2 regions of the Methylocystis sp. MJC1 genome follow, and region 2 is predicted to be linked to the other one. Evidence: riboswitches for the same ligand, from Rfam matches in the RefSeq annotation. Region 2 holds a riboswitch; the other holds the start of a gene.
The links. A riboswitch is a leader RNA that binds a small molecule or an ion and turns the genes downstream of it on or off. The one in region 2 is predicted to bind fluoride.

Region 1 (8,718 bases), on a different replicon from region 2:
CCGCGCGCTTGGCGAGCGTGCGCAGCCGCAGCGCATTGAGCTTGATGAAGCCTTCGGCGTCGCGCTGGTCGTAGGTGCCGCCCTCCTCAAAGGTCACGAGATCCTGGTCGTAGAGCGACCACGGGCTCTCGCGGCCGACGAGCGTCGCCGATCCCTTGTAGAGCTTCAGCCGCACGCGGCCGGTGACGAGCTCCTGGCTCTTGTCGATTGCGGCCTGCAGCATCTCGCGCTCGGGCGAGAACCAGAAGCCGTTGTAGATCAGCTCAGAATAACGCGGCATCAGCTCGTCCTTGAGATGCGCCGCGCCGCGGTCGAGCGTGATGCTCTCTATGCCACGATGGGCGACGAGCAGGATCGAGCCGCCGGGCGTCTCATACATGCCGCGCGACTTCATGCCGACGAAACGGTTCTCGACGAGATCGAGCCGGCCAATGCCGTGCTGGCGGCCCAGCTCATTGAGCTTGGCGAGCAGCGCCGCCGGCGTCAGCGCGACGCCATCGACCGCGACCGCGTCGCCCTTCTCGAAATCGATGGTGACATATTGCGGCTCGTTCGGCCCCTCCTCGGGATGGCCGGTGCGCGAATAGACGTAGTCCGGCGTCTCCTGCGCCGGGTCTTCCAGCACCTTGCCCTCGGAGGAGGTGTGCAGCAGGTTCGCGTCGGTGGAGAAAGGCGCCTCACCGCGCTTGTCCCTGGCGATCGGGATCTGATGCGCCTCGGCGAAGGCGATGAGATCGGTGCGGGAATGGAAATCCCATTCGCGCCAGGGCGCGATCACGGTGATGTCCGGCTCCAGCGCGTAATAGCCGAGCTCGAAGCGCACCTGGTCGTTGCCCTTGCCGGTCGCGCCGTGGCAAACGGCGTCCGCCCCCATCTGTCTCGCAATCTCGATCTGCTTTTTCGCGATCAGCGGACGGGCGATGGAGGTGCCGAGCAGATAGAGCCCCTCATAGACGGCGTTGGCGCGAAACATCGGAAAGACATAGTCGCGCACGAATTCCTCGCGCAGATCCTCGATGAAGATGTTCTCGGGCTTCACGCCGAGGAGCAGCGCCTTGTCGCGCGCCGGGCCCAGTTCCTCGCCCTGGCCGAGATCGGCCGTGAAGGTGACGACCTCCGCGCCATAGGTCGTCTGCAGCCATTTGAGGATGATGGAGGTGTCGAGGCCGCCGGAATAGGCGAGGACGACCTTCTTGATGTCTTTTTTGGCGCGGGTCATGTCGGGCTCGGTATTGGTGCTTGGTCGGCGCCGTTATAAGCCCGCCGCCGCCGCGCGCAAGCGTTGGGCCTGGGGTTGCGAGTGGTCAGCGGCCCGCTTGGGATGACAGAAGCCGCGATCTTTGGTGTGCGAAAGAGCACAAGCGAGGCGGGTCGAACTGCGCTAGGCTTCCGTTTCTGCCTTCCCTCTCCAGGAGAAGCCCGTGATCAGGAACTCGCTTGCAAGATTTGCCCTGGCCAATTGCGCTTTTTTCATTCTCTGCGCCCCGGCGCCCGCCAAGGACGAGCGGGTTTGGACCCTCTCGGGTCTTGAGGAAAAGAAGCCAGACTTGATCTTTCTCAACTACGGCGTTCCCGAGACGGACGACAGCTTCGGCGCCTTTCGCTGCAAGCCCAAGAGCGGCGTCGTGACCTTCTTCGTCTCCGAGACGAGCGAGAAGCTCAAACCCGGCAAGAGCGCCACAGCGGCGCTTTCCATCGGCGACGTTCAGACGAAAATCGCGGGCAAGCTTTTGCCGAATGAAGAAGCGGGCGTGCCGAGCTTCGAAGGGCGGCTGCCGGCGAATGACCCCATCTTCGAAGCGATGGCGACGGGCGAGACATTGGTCGCGGTCGTCGGTCCCTCCAAACAGACTGCGCCGCTGAAGGGCGCCGCCGAGAAGGTGACGAAATTCGTCGCGGCCTGCGCCAAGCCGTGACGGCGCGGCCTCGTCTTTCGCCCGGCGGGCCGCTACAATGACGTCATGAGCAGCCATCCGCCGCAAGATACGGCCAAAACCATCGCGGGGCTCACCCCCGCGCGCCGTCGCGCGCTCGACATTCTCGTCGAAGCCAACCGGCCCGTCGGCGCCTATGAGATGATCGATCTCATGGCGAGCGCAGACGGCAAGCGGCCGGCCCCCGTCTCGGTCTATCGCGCTCTCGCTTTTCTCCTCGACAATGGCCTGGCGCATCGGCTCGAATCCAAGAACGCCTTCGTCGTCTGCGGCCATTGCCACGGCGCCGAGGAGCCGGTGGTGTTTCTCATTTGCGAGGAATGCGGCGAGGTGAAAGAGGCGACCTCGCCCGGCCTCGCCCGCGAGCTTTCCGCGCTCACCAGCGAAGCGGGCTTCAAGGCGCGCACGCGCGTCGTGGAGATCGCCGGCCGCTGCGCCCGCTGCGCCGGCGCCTGACATGAACGCGCCGGCCCTTGCGTCTCGGACCTTGGTGCTGCGGGGCTTTCTCGTCTTCGTCTTCTGCCTTTTCGCGGCGCTGGCCTTGGCCGCCCCGAATTATCCGGCGCTCACCGGCCGCATCGTCGATCAGGCCGGCGTCATCCCCGAGGCGACGCGCGCCAGCCTGCTAACGAAGCTCAAGGACCTCGAAGACAAATCCAGCATCCAGCTCGTCGTCGCGACAATCAAGACGCTCGACGGCTATGACATCGAGACCTACGCCAACGGCCTCTTTCGCGCCTGGAAGCTGGGCGAAGCCAAAAAGAACAATGGCGTCCTTTTCCTCGTGGCGCCCAGCGAGCGCAAAATGCGCATCGAGGTCGGCTATGGGCTGGAAGGCACGCTGACCGACGCGCTCTCCAAGGTGATCCTCGCCAGCGCCGTCGCGCCGAAATTCAAGGCGGGCGACTATGGCGCCGGGATCGAGCGCGGCGTCGAAGGGATCATCGAAATCCTGAGCGGCGACTCGGCGGAATGGGTGAAGAAGGCTGCGCCTGCGCCCTCGATGGTCGACGAACTTCTTCCCCTGCTCATCTTCGCGCTCTTCGTTTTCATCTTCATCATGATGGCGCGAAGCGCCGGACGTCCGAAGGATTACCGCCACTATCGCCGCGGCGGCCCGCCGATCGTCATCCTGCCGCCGAGCCGCGGCGACTGGGGCGACGGCGGCTCTTTTGGCGGCGGCTCTTCGTGGGGCGGCGGCGACGGCGGCGGCTTCGACAGTTTCTCGGGCGGCGGCGGCTCGTCCGGCGGCGGCGGCGCCTCGGGAGATTGGTGATGCTGCTGACGGAGCAAGACCTCGACGCAATCGCCCAGGCAATCGGCAAGGCGGAGCAGAAAACCTCCGGCGAAATCGTCTGCGCTTTGGCGCGCCGCGCATCGGACTACGCCTATGTGCCGCCGCTCTGGGCCGCCTTTTTCGCGCTCGTCTCGCCCTGGCCGCTCGCCGAATTCACTGATCTTTCCGCCAAGACGATCTACGCCGCGCAGATCGGCGTCTTCATCGTTTCGGCGCTCATCGTCTCCTGGCCGCCGATCCGGCTTGCGCTCACCCCGCGCCTCGTCAAGAAGCGCCGCGCCGAGCGGGTGGCGATCGAGCAGTTTTTTTCCCGGGGCATATCGGGCACCAAAGGCCGCACGGGCGTGCTGATCTTCGTCTCCTTCGCTGAGCATTACGCCCGCATCATCGCCGACGAGGGACTGAACGGTAAAATCTCCGACGCGGAATGGAAGGCGGCGCTCGAGCCCTTGCTGACCTGCCTCGCGCAACGCCGCTGCGCGGAAGGTTTCGTCGTAACGATCGACGAATGCGCACGCCTGCTCGCACGCGCCGCGCCCCCCGGAGAAGAAGGCGACGAACTGCCGGATAAGGTCTATGTGAGTTGAACCTGAGCTGTTATTGCGACCACGGATTTTTCGCATGCATCTGGAGACGTGGTCGCTATGGGCTTTCTCATCGTCTTTCTCGGCGGAGGATTGGGCGCCGCCGCGCGTCACGGGGTCAACCTGCTGGTCGCTCGCGTGACCAGCTCGAGTTTTCCCTTCGGGACCCTGGCGATCAACGTCCTGGGTTCGGCCCTGATGGGCGCGATCATCGGCTATTTCGCCTTGAAGGGCGACTCTCCCCAGCAGTGGCGCCTGTTCCTCACGACCGGCATCCTCGGCGGCTTCACGACCTTCTCGACCTTCTCGCTGGAGGCCGTTTTGCTGTATGAACGCGGCGAGATGGCGGTGGCGACTCTCTATGTGGCCGCGTCGGTTGGCCTGTCCGTGGCGGGGCTGATCACCGGCCTATGGCTCCTGCGGCAATTTTCGTAATTGACTTAGTTCGGAGCGATTGACGCTGCGCCGGAATCGAGGCTAAGGTCACTCGCATTGAGCGTGGGCGAGACAATCGCCGCGCCGAGGGGATGGGGTGCCCCCTTAACCGCCGGAAAGGCTGATGACTCCTGCTTTTGTCGTGACCGCGATCTGATCGATCGCCGGTGCAAGAAGGAGGAGTATTGTTATGAACCAAGACCTCGCCGTCTTTCTCGTTCCCTTCGCCCTCATTATCGGTTGCGGCCTTCTGGCTGCGGGCGGTCTTTATTTCATCAACATCCGCTTTCTCAAGGACGCCCGCTACGCGGTGGCCTCTCTTGCCGGAGGCGCGCTGATTCTCGGCGCGCTGGAGATCATCCTTTACGGCAGCTCCGTCGGCTTCCTCAAAGAGCAGCAACTCAAAACCTCTCTTTGCGAGCTCGATGCGGAAAGCGCCCATCCCGAAGCGCGCCAGGGCGCCGATCCGTCGATCCTACACCGCGCCATCACGGGCTGCATGAAGGAAGCCGGCTACGAATGGGACGGCAACCATTCGCACTGCAAGGAAGCGCCGGTCGCCACTAACGCCTTCTGCTATATCCCTGTCGACTCTTTCGACCGCACCATCACCACCTTCCAGATGAACTTCGAATAAGAAGGCGGCGGACGGTGAGCGCTGCGACGACGCGGCGTTGCACCGCTGTGTGATATAGACCTCTCGAATATTCCTCCGTCATTCCCGACGCTCGCAAAGCGCGAGCGATCGGGAATCCAGAGCAGAATCAGTGCTCTTGTGGCTCTGGATTCCCGGTCGGGCTTTCAGCCCGCCGGGAATGACAATCCCCAATGCGAGCGGGTTTGCTCTAAACTCGCTGATCAATCAGCAGCGCTGCTCCCGCGCGACCTCGCGCCAGCCGATATCGCGACGGCAAAAGCCGCCCGGCCATTGGATGGCATCGACCGCCGCATAGGCTTTGGCCTGCGCCTCCGAGACGCTTTCGCCGAGCGCGGTGACATTCAGCACGCGGCCGCCCGCAGCAAGCAGCCGCTCGCCCTCCAGGCGCGTGCCGGCGTGCGTGACGATGACGTCCGCCATTGCCTCAGCGTTTGCGACGCCGCGAATTTCCGAGCCGGTCAAAGGCGTGCCTGGATAGCCCTTCGCCGCGAGCACCACGGCGAGGGCCACGCGGTCGGAGAAATGCGGGCGCGCCTCGGGGAGCGCCCCGCGCGCTGCGGCGAGCATGATCGACAGCAAATCATCCTCCAGTCGCGGCAGGATGACCTGCGCTTCCGGATCGCCGAAGCGGTTGTTGTATTCGATGAGCTTCGGCCCCTCCGTCGTCAGCATCAATCCGGCGTAGAGCACCCCGGTAAAGGGCGCGCCCTTCTCCTGCATGGCGCGCATCGTGGGCTCGATGATCTCCGCCATGACGCGGCGCTCGATATCCGGCGTCACGACGGAGGCCGGGGAATAAGCGCCCATGCCGCCGGTGTTCGGCCCCGTATCGCCGTCGCCGACGCGCTTGTGGTCCTGCGCCGTGGCGAAAGGCGCCGCGCGGGCCCCGTCGCAAATCGCGAAGAAGGACGCCTCCTCGCCTTCGAGGAATTCCTCAACCACCACCTCGGCGCCCGAACGGCCGAAGAGCCCCGCGAACATCGCCTCCACGGCGCGCTCGGCCTCCTCCAGCGTCTGCGCCACGACGACGCCCTTGCCCGCTGCGAGGCCATCGGCCTTCACGACGATGGGCGCGCCCTTCTCGCGCAGATAGGCAAGCGCTTTGTCCTTGTCGGCGAAGCGCTCATAGGCCGCGGTGGGAATGCCATATTCGCGGCAGAGATCCTTGGTGAAGCCCTTGGAGCCCTCGAGCTGCGCGGCCGCCTGCGTCGGCCCGAAGGCCAGAATTTCGGCGCGCGCCAGCGCGTCCACGAGCCCGCCGATCAAGGGCTGCTCCGGCCCCACCACGACGAGCGCAATTCCCATCTCGCGGCAGAAGCGGATAACCGCGCCGTGATCCCCGGCGTCGAGATCGATATTCTCGCCCACCCGCTCGGTCCCCGGATTGCCGGGCGCGATATATAGGCGGGTGAGCAGCGGGCTCTTCGCCAGCGCATTGGCGATAGCGTGCTCGCGACCGCCCGATCCGATGAGAAGAATGTTCATGCGCGCTCCGCCCGTTTGAACCAACGCTCGCTTCTAAGCAGGATTGCGGAAAAGTGGAAACCGGTTTTCCGCAGCTAATCCTGCAAAATAAGAAACCTAAGCAGGCTTTCATTGCTCCGCCTATGAATGCCGGCTTAGGACGCCCGCCGCACAAAATGCAACAATGGCCCTTCAGCAAGGAACGCTCTGCTTGCTGGCCTTTAATATGGCGCTAGCTACCGGCCCCGGGGGCCATGGCCGGAGTAAAGAAATGTCCATCACCCGAGAGGTCGCCACGCATGAAAATGCGGTCGCTTACGGCGGCTTGATCGACGCTATCGGCGGCGTCGCGACAATCGTCCTGGCCGTCTGCGGCCTGGTCAATATCGCGCCCGTCTACATGACTGCCATCGCGACCATCGTCTTCGGAGTCGCGCTTCTCATCCAGGGCGGCGCCATGGTCTCCGAATATGCGCAGATCGCCTTTCCCGCCGAGACGAGAGGCTTTACCGCCGAGCAGTTCGGCGGCAACAGCCTGGCGGTCGTCTTCCTGGTCGGCGCTGCCGGCATCGTGCTCGGCATTCTGGCCTTGCTGGGCATTAATTCGGGCGTGCTCATGCCCGTGGCCGTCATCGCTTACGGCACGGCGCTCGTCCTGAGCAGCAACGCTGTCTGGCATCTCTTCCTGCTGCGCCGCGCCTCGCGCATGCAGGCGATGACGTCGGGGCAGTCGCTCATCGGCGGCGAAATGCTCGCAAGCGAAATGGCTTCGGGCTCGGCGGCGTTGCAGGCGCTCGCGGGGCTGGCCGCAATCGTGCTCGGGATTCTTGCCTTGGCCGGCAATGTCAACGATCTGACGCTGAATCTCTGCGCGCTGCTCGCCTTGGGCGCCACGCTCGTCCTCACCGGCAGCACGCTCAGCGCGACGGTCATGGGCTTCATGCGGACGCCTTGACGCTCTGCCATCCCGGTCGAGCCCAGCGCCCGACCGGGAGTTCATCATGAACCGCCGATGCAGGCCGCGCGCAGCCCCTCCCCATGGGCGCGAAAATGCTCTAAACACGGCGCCAACTTCTCTCGTTGCGAGGCGATATGGCGCGCCAGTTCATCTACCACATGCAGGGCCTCACCAAGACCTATCCTGGCGGAAAGAAGGTCTTGGACAATATTCATCTCTCCTTCTACCCGGACGCCAAGATCGGCGTCCTCGGCGTCAACGGCGCGGGTAAGTCGACCCTGCTGCGCATCATGGCCGGCATAGACAAGGAATACACCGGCGAAGGCTTCGTCGCCGAAGGCGCGCGCGTCGGCTATCTGCCGCAGGAGCCGCATCTCGATGCGGCGCTCACCGCGCGCGACAACGTCATGCTCGGCGTCGCCGAGAAGAAGGCCGTTCTCGATCGCTACAATGATCTCGCCATGAATTATTCTGACGAGACCGCCGACGAGATGACGAAGCTCCAGGACGAGATCGAGGCCAAGGGCCTGTGGGACCTGGACAGCCAGGTCGATCAGGCCATGGACGCGCTCGGCTGCCCGCCCGACGACGCCGACGTCACCAAGCTCTCGGGCGGCGAACGGCGCCGCGTGGCGCTTTGCCGCCTGCTGCTCGAGCAGCCGGACATGCTGCTGCTCGACGAGCCGACGAACCATCTCGACGCCGAGACGGTGAACTGGCTCGAAGGACATTTGCGCAATTATCCGGGCGCGATCCTGATCGTCACCCACGACCGCTACTTCCTCGACAATGTCACCGGCTGGATTCTCGAACTCGATCGCGGCCGCGGCATTCCCTACGAGGGAAATTACACCAGCTGGCTGAAGCAGAAGCAGAAGCGCCTCATGCAGGAGTCTTCTGAAGACAAGGCCCGGCAGCGCGCGCTCGAAGCCGAAAGCGAGTGGATCGCCTCCTCGCCCAAGGCCCGCCAGGCGAAGAGCAAGGCGCGCATTCAGCGCTATGAGGAGCTCGTCGCCAAGCAGAGCGACAAGGCCCCGACAACCGCGCAGATCGTCATTCCCGTGGCGGAGCGCCTCGGCGGCAATGTCATCGACTTCGAGCACATCACCAAGGGGTTCGGGGAAAACCTCCTGATCGACGATCTCTCCTTCAAACTGCCGCCGGGCGGCATCGTCGGAGTGATCGGCCCGAACGGCGCCGGCAAGACCACGCTCTTCCGTATGATCACGGGCCAGGAAAAGCCCGACAAAGGAACGATCGCGATCGGCGACAGCGTGCAGCTCGGTTATGTCGACCAGTCGCGCGACGCGTTGCACGCCAACAAGACCGTCTGGGAAGAGATCTCCGAAGGCAATGAGGTGATCTATCTCGGCAAGCGCGAGATCAAC
Region 2 (5,025 bases):
GATGTACTTTTTCAAAGAAATTGACGGCAGTCTTCAGCGGGCGTCAACGCCTGACGATGTTCGATTGGCAGTCAACCGGCTGAAATCGCTTCACGACGGCGAGTCAGCGATTATCGATGTGGTCAGCTTCGGCAAGCAGGCGATCCCGGCGTTACGCCGGCTTCTTTTCACTCGCGAACCGACCGGCATGTATCACCCACGCTGTCTTGCGGTGCGCGCCTTGGCGGCGCTCCAAGACTGCGACGGTTTGATTGATTTTCTAAAAACCCCCACCAAAAGGTCCGACGCCTTGGAGGCAATAGGCGACGAGGCAGTGATCAATGCTGCGGCTCGCGCTTTAGCTAAATTCCCTGAGGAGCGGGTCTTTGAATTTCTGTTATCGGTCGCGGAACGAGAGTATTTGCCTGGCGTGATCGACGCGCTTGGCTCGTTTGAAAAAGTAGAGACGATTCCTTTCTTGGTTGCCGCACTTTCCGACGACGATTGCCGACGGTATGCGGAAGGAGCTCTTTTGAAGCTCGGTTCTTCGGCACGCCAATCGTTGATCACCACCATCGTCGAATCGCCCTCGGATGAAGGCGGCATCGCTTTACGGAAGCGCGTCAGCGCGCTTCGACTGCTGATCGAAATTGGCCTCGAAGCCCAATCATGGCCGATCCTGCGCCATTTGATGTGGGATCGCAATCCTAAGCTTGCAGCGCTTGTATGCGGAATCGCGCTCGAGATTGCGCCGCCCCGTGAAAAAAAGGAGGCAGTCTCGCGCTTGAACGCCTTACTAGGAGACATCGGGTGGACGCTAGCTCGCGAAATCGAACGGCAGATTTTGGCGCATTTTCAGATCAGTAGGGTGGCCAGGCTATTGAGCCACGAGGAAGAGAAGAGTTTCAGTGAGTTTACCGGAATGCAGGTCTGGCTTCCGCACGCCCTGCGACGTCTCGCTGCTCTTATCGACTGGAGAGGCCACTGAAGTGAGTTCGGCACAGGGCCTCGTTTTCACCAAACCCCATATCGAATAAGGCTGCCTGCCAAAACTGAGAACAGCAGAAAGACAAGGAAAGCCAAAGTTGCTGCGCCGAGAAGCCTTTTCCCACAGCTTCCGTTCCGTGAGCTTGTGCCTTCGATACTCGTCGTAAAATCCCAAAAACACGATCAGCGCAGCGAACCCGCCGAATATAATCCCCGTAACAAGAGGGTCTTTGACAGCACCCGCGAAACGATGGAATGTGAGTACCTTATCACCAGACCAACGTTCACGCATGTGGTGGCACCAGTGTCTTGCCTCTATCTCTTTTTCCCAGTGGTGGCGCGCGGTGCGGGCCGTAGTCGTCCGCGTCATCAGCACTCCGCGCGCCACGGGGATGATGATCGTCTTTTGTAATCGGGAACCGCGTCACCACCTCGCAAGGATCGCTTGGTGTTGACGCAATTCGAGTAGTAACGCCGCAATAGGCGAGATATTGGTCGGAAAGATCAGAACCCGGCGCGGATAATCAGCTTCACCTTGCCTTCGCAGACCGCTTGGCCAATAAGTCCATGCGATTTATCTGCTCCAGTAGGAACATGACCGTTCCAGACGCAGCCTTTTTTCCCGTCGGTGCGATCAGACATTTCGATCGTATAAGTCGAGTCTTTTACCGAGCCGGAAATCTTATAGGTGAGCGGGTTCCCATTGCCGAGCTGCAAATTTGCAGTGCCCGTTATTTTATCCGCGTCGGTGTTTACCGACCACGTTCCCTGTGCGGCTTTGATGCCGGATACGCCTTCTTCGGTGATGTTCCAGTTTTGGTTCGCCGCGAAGGCGGGGCCCCACAAAATAGCAAGCACGGAAATGGCCGGTAGAATGAGCTTCGACATGCGTTCTTCCTCCCCTGTTGAAGTGATTGATCGACTTACAAGTCTTGCGCTCCTCGGCGATTACTCAAAGTTCATCTGAAACCCCGTGATGGCTCGGTCGAATGAAGCTATTGGGATGTAACAAAAAGCATTGGTTGCAACTGGCGCGTCCTTACAGTTGCGGTGCTTTCCGTCCCATTCGTAGCCCGCCTCCTTCATGCAACTCGTGATGGCGCTGTGAATGACTTCTGGATTAGCGCCTTGGCGTGCTTCAGGGTGCGCGTTTTCTGAGTCAAACTCGCACAAGGAGGTTTTAAGCTGCTGCTCTTTCAGGAAACCGACAGAGCTGCCGTAGAGGATGATCTCAAGGAGGCCGAGAATGACCGCGCCAGCCACCAGCGACCCTACCGCATAGCGCGCATCTTTCAGAAAGCGAATGTTGATGAAGTAGAGGCCACCGGCCGCGAGAAGGCCGCAGCCGATGATGAGGGCGAAGGGAACGATGAAGACAGCGAGGTCTTGGTTCAATGTATACACTCCTGCTCTTGCACGCGCGATTCATTGAGATCGCGGTAACGATCGAAGCAGGAGTCATCAGCCTTTCCGGCGGTTAAGGGGGCACCCCATCCCCTCGGCGCGTGAGCGAGCGTCTCGCTTACGGCTCAATGTAGTATTCTACCTACCGAACCGTTTTCCCCGCGTCAATTGGCTGGCTAGAGTCAATTACGAAAAATGACGCATTAGCCTCCCGTGATTAACCCTGCCGTGGCGAGGCCGTCATAGAGGACAACCGCCTCCAGTGAAAAGGTTGCGAAGGTGAGGAAGTTGCCGAGGGATGCGGGCCGTGAGGAATAGGCGTCAATGCTGCGCTTGGGGGTATCTCATAGCCAGCAAGCCAGGCAGATAAATTTAGTGGCAGGCGATTTCCATAAAGACGTCCATGTCGGGCAGCGTGGCGTCTGCCGCGAAACACGCGTTTCTTAAGCAGGCTTCCGTTTTACGTGATTGCCGTAATGGAGCACCTGCACTCTTTCCAATGTGACAAGTCCCCCGCTCATCATTTCGTCGAGGATAGGCAGAAATGCCTTGATCTTCTCGTCATTGTCGACGATCTCGATAACGAGCGGGAGATCCTCTGAGAGCCTCAAGATTTTGGTCGTGTGAAGCTTGCTGGAGTGTCCATAACCCAGCGGGCCGCGTAGCACTGTGGCTCCCGCGAGGTGGGCTTCTCGCGCCTTCAAGACGATCTGCTCGTAGAGCGGCTTGCCGTGAAATTTGGCGTCCTCACCGAGGAAGATACGGAGAAGCACAGCGTCGCGCTCAACAGTCATGATCAAGACCCTTGGAGTTGGTTTAGATGGGTTGCGGCGACATGTCCGACCCAGACAGCGACAAGGCACAGAACGACGGAAAGGCCAATATTGGCCAAGGCCCAAGCCAGTTCGCCGTCTCGAACAAGATTTAGCGTCTGCAAGCTGAAGGATGAGAAGGTCGTGAAGCCGCCGCAAATCCCTATCATCACGAACTGGCGCGTTTCTGTTGAGGCGAATACGCGTCCGTCCGGGCCGGTGATCGCAGCGAAAAAGCCGATAACGAACGACCCAGATACGTTGATGAGCATCGTGCCCCAGGGGAACGTTTCGCCGAAATGGTTCGCCACCAGGCCGGAAAACCAATAGCGGGCCGCAGTGCCGAGAGCTCCGCCGATCGAAACCCAAACGTACCTGATCATCCCGTCGCTCATTTGTTGGCGCCTGTCCAATTGATTCTGCATTTAGCCGAAAAGATAAGAATTCGACTCGTTACTACTTCACCACCAGAACGGGACAAGAAGCTAACTGAATTATTCGATCCGCGCGGCTGCCAACCAACCGCTCGTAAATTGCGGAGTGACCCTTCGCTCCAATGATGAGAAGGTCAACACCGAGCTTCTCCGCCAATAGCACGATGTCTCGCACTGGGTGACCAGCGATGATATGCGTCTGCAGCTTTACCTCATGTTCTTCGGCCTTCGCCTGTGCGCGTCGTTGCACGGCGTGGAAGCGTCTGCCCTGAGTTTTGGCCTCCTCACGGACTTCTTCCACGAATTCTGGCATGTAGTCGACTTCCTCGACACAAATCATGTGCAGTTCGGAGCCGTTTTGCTTCGCAATAGTGATCGCCAGCTCCAGTGCGTGAAAGGCATGCTCCGAGCCGTCATTAGCGTGGAGAATCTTGCTGAACACAGGGGCCTCCTCCCTCATTCCGCTCTGCTCGTCGCCTCGGGAAGCGACAAGGTTTCCTGTTGTCCGCTCGTCGCTTCTCTCGCCGTCTGTTCCTCTAGAAGGTGGCGAGGCATAAAAAAGGAGTTGGCGATTACGGTCGGGATCACCGCGCTAGCGATGACGGTGGCGACAAGAGCAGAGTATTGCGCCTGGTCGATGATATGGTGCGAGAGCCCGAAGAGCGCCGATATGGTCCCGAACGTGAGCCCGGTGGACATGAGCAAAGTGGTATACATAGCTTCCCTTGTCGGGGAGGCGAAGACACGAGTTACAGGATAGACGCCGATCATCTTCGTGGTGACCTTCACCACCAGCAGCAGCGCGAACGCTCCCGGCGCCGCTACGAGTTGCGGGACCGATACGAAGGAGCCGGCGCGAATAAAGTAAAACGGCGTGAGTAGTCCGAAGGTCAAGGTGCGGAGGCGCCTGATTAAGGCATGATCCTTTCCCACAGTGCCGGCCAGCACCATACCGATGAGGTAGGCGGGTAGGACGGCCTCACTGTCGGCCCAAGTCGCCAATGCTCCCATCCCAAGGAGGCAGAGCAAAAGGAATTTCGCTTCGAGCTCGGACGGCCTGTTGCCGTAAAGACGAAAAAATCTTGGAGTAATCCAAGGCAAAGCGATAAAGACAGCGGTTCCGGCCCCCAGGAAAACAAGGGTTTTGAAGGTGAATGGCGCGAAAAGAAGGCCCAGCGCCATCACTGTGCCGAGATCGGTGATAAAGCAAGCGGCCAAGACAGTCTTGCCATAATCCGTGACGTTGAAGCCGAATTCGAGCATAACAGCGTAGACGACAGCGACAGAGGTGGTGGACATTGCGACCCCCGCCAGCCAGCTCGGCATAATTTCCCAACCAAGAATGAAATGTGCGCCCGCGGCGCACCCAATGAAGGGAAAGAAGAAGCTTGCCAGGCCCACTGCGACGG

Region 1: another riboswitch for fluoride. It lies ahead of OGR47_RS03040 (hypothetical protein); the one in region 2 lies ahead of OGR47_RS21080 (hypothetical protein).

What each region holds. Positions count from the first base shown of each region.
Region 1 covers NZ_CP107558.1:615,731-624,448, reverse strand. Annotated here, with positions in the region: gene OGR47_RS03070 (argininosuccinate synthase) at 1-1,219, opposite strand, end outside; gene OGR47_RS03065 (hypothetical protein) at 1,422-1,916, shown strand; gene OGR47_RS03060 (Fur family transcriptional regulator) at 1,962-2,390, shown strand; gene OGR47_RS03055 (TPM domain-containing protein) at 2,392-3,210, shown strand; gene OGR47_RS03050 (TPM domain-containing protein) at 3,210-3,818, shown strand; gene crcB (fluoride efflux transporter CrcB) at 3,876-4,250, shown strand; fluoride riboswitch at 4,330-4,391, shown strand; gene OGR47_RS03040 (hypothetical protein) at 4,441-4,887, shown strand; gene purD (phosphoribosylamine--glycine ligase) at 5,113-6,393, opposite strand; gene OGR47_RS03030 (hypothetical protein) at 6,644-7,327, shown strand; gene ettA (energy-dependent translational throttle protein EttA) at 7,465-8,718, shown strand, end outside.
Region 2 covers NZ_CP107560.1:94,323-99,347, reverse strand. Annotated here, with positions in the region: gene OGR47_RS21090 (HEAT repeat domain-containing protein) at 2-967, shown strand; gene OGR47_RS21085 (hypothetical protein) at 1,471-1,854, opposite strand; gene OGR47_RS21080 (hypothetical protein) at 1,915-2,370, opposite strand; fluoride riboswitch at 2,412-2,473, opposite strand; gene OGR47_RS21075 (DUF190 domain-containing protein) at 2,814-3,164, opposite strand; gene crcB (fluoride efflux transporter CrcB) at 3,167-3,565, opposite strand; gene OGR47_RS21065 (universal stress protein) at 3,639-4,058, opposite strand; gene OGR47_RS21060 (cation:proton antiporter) at 4,073-5,025, opposite strand, start outside.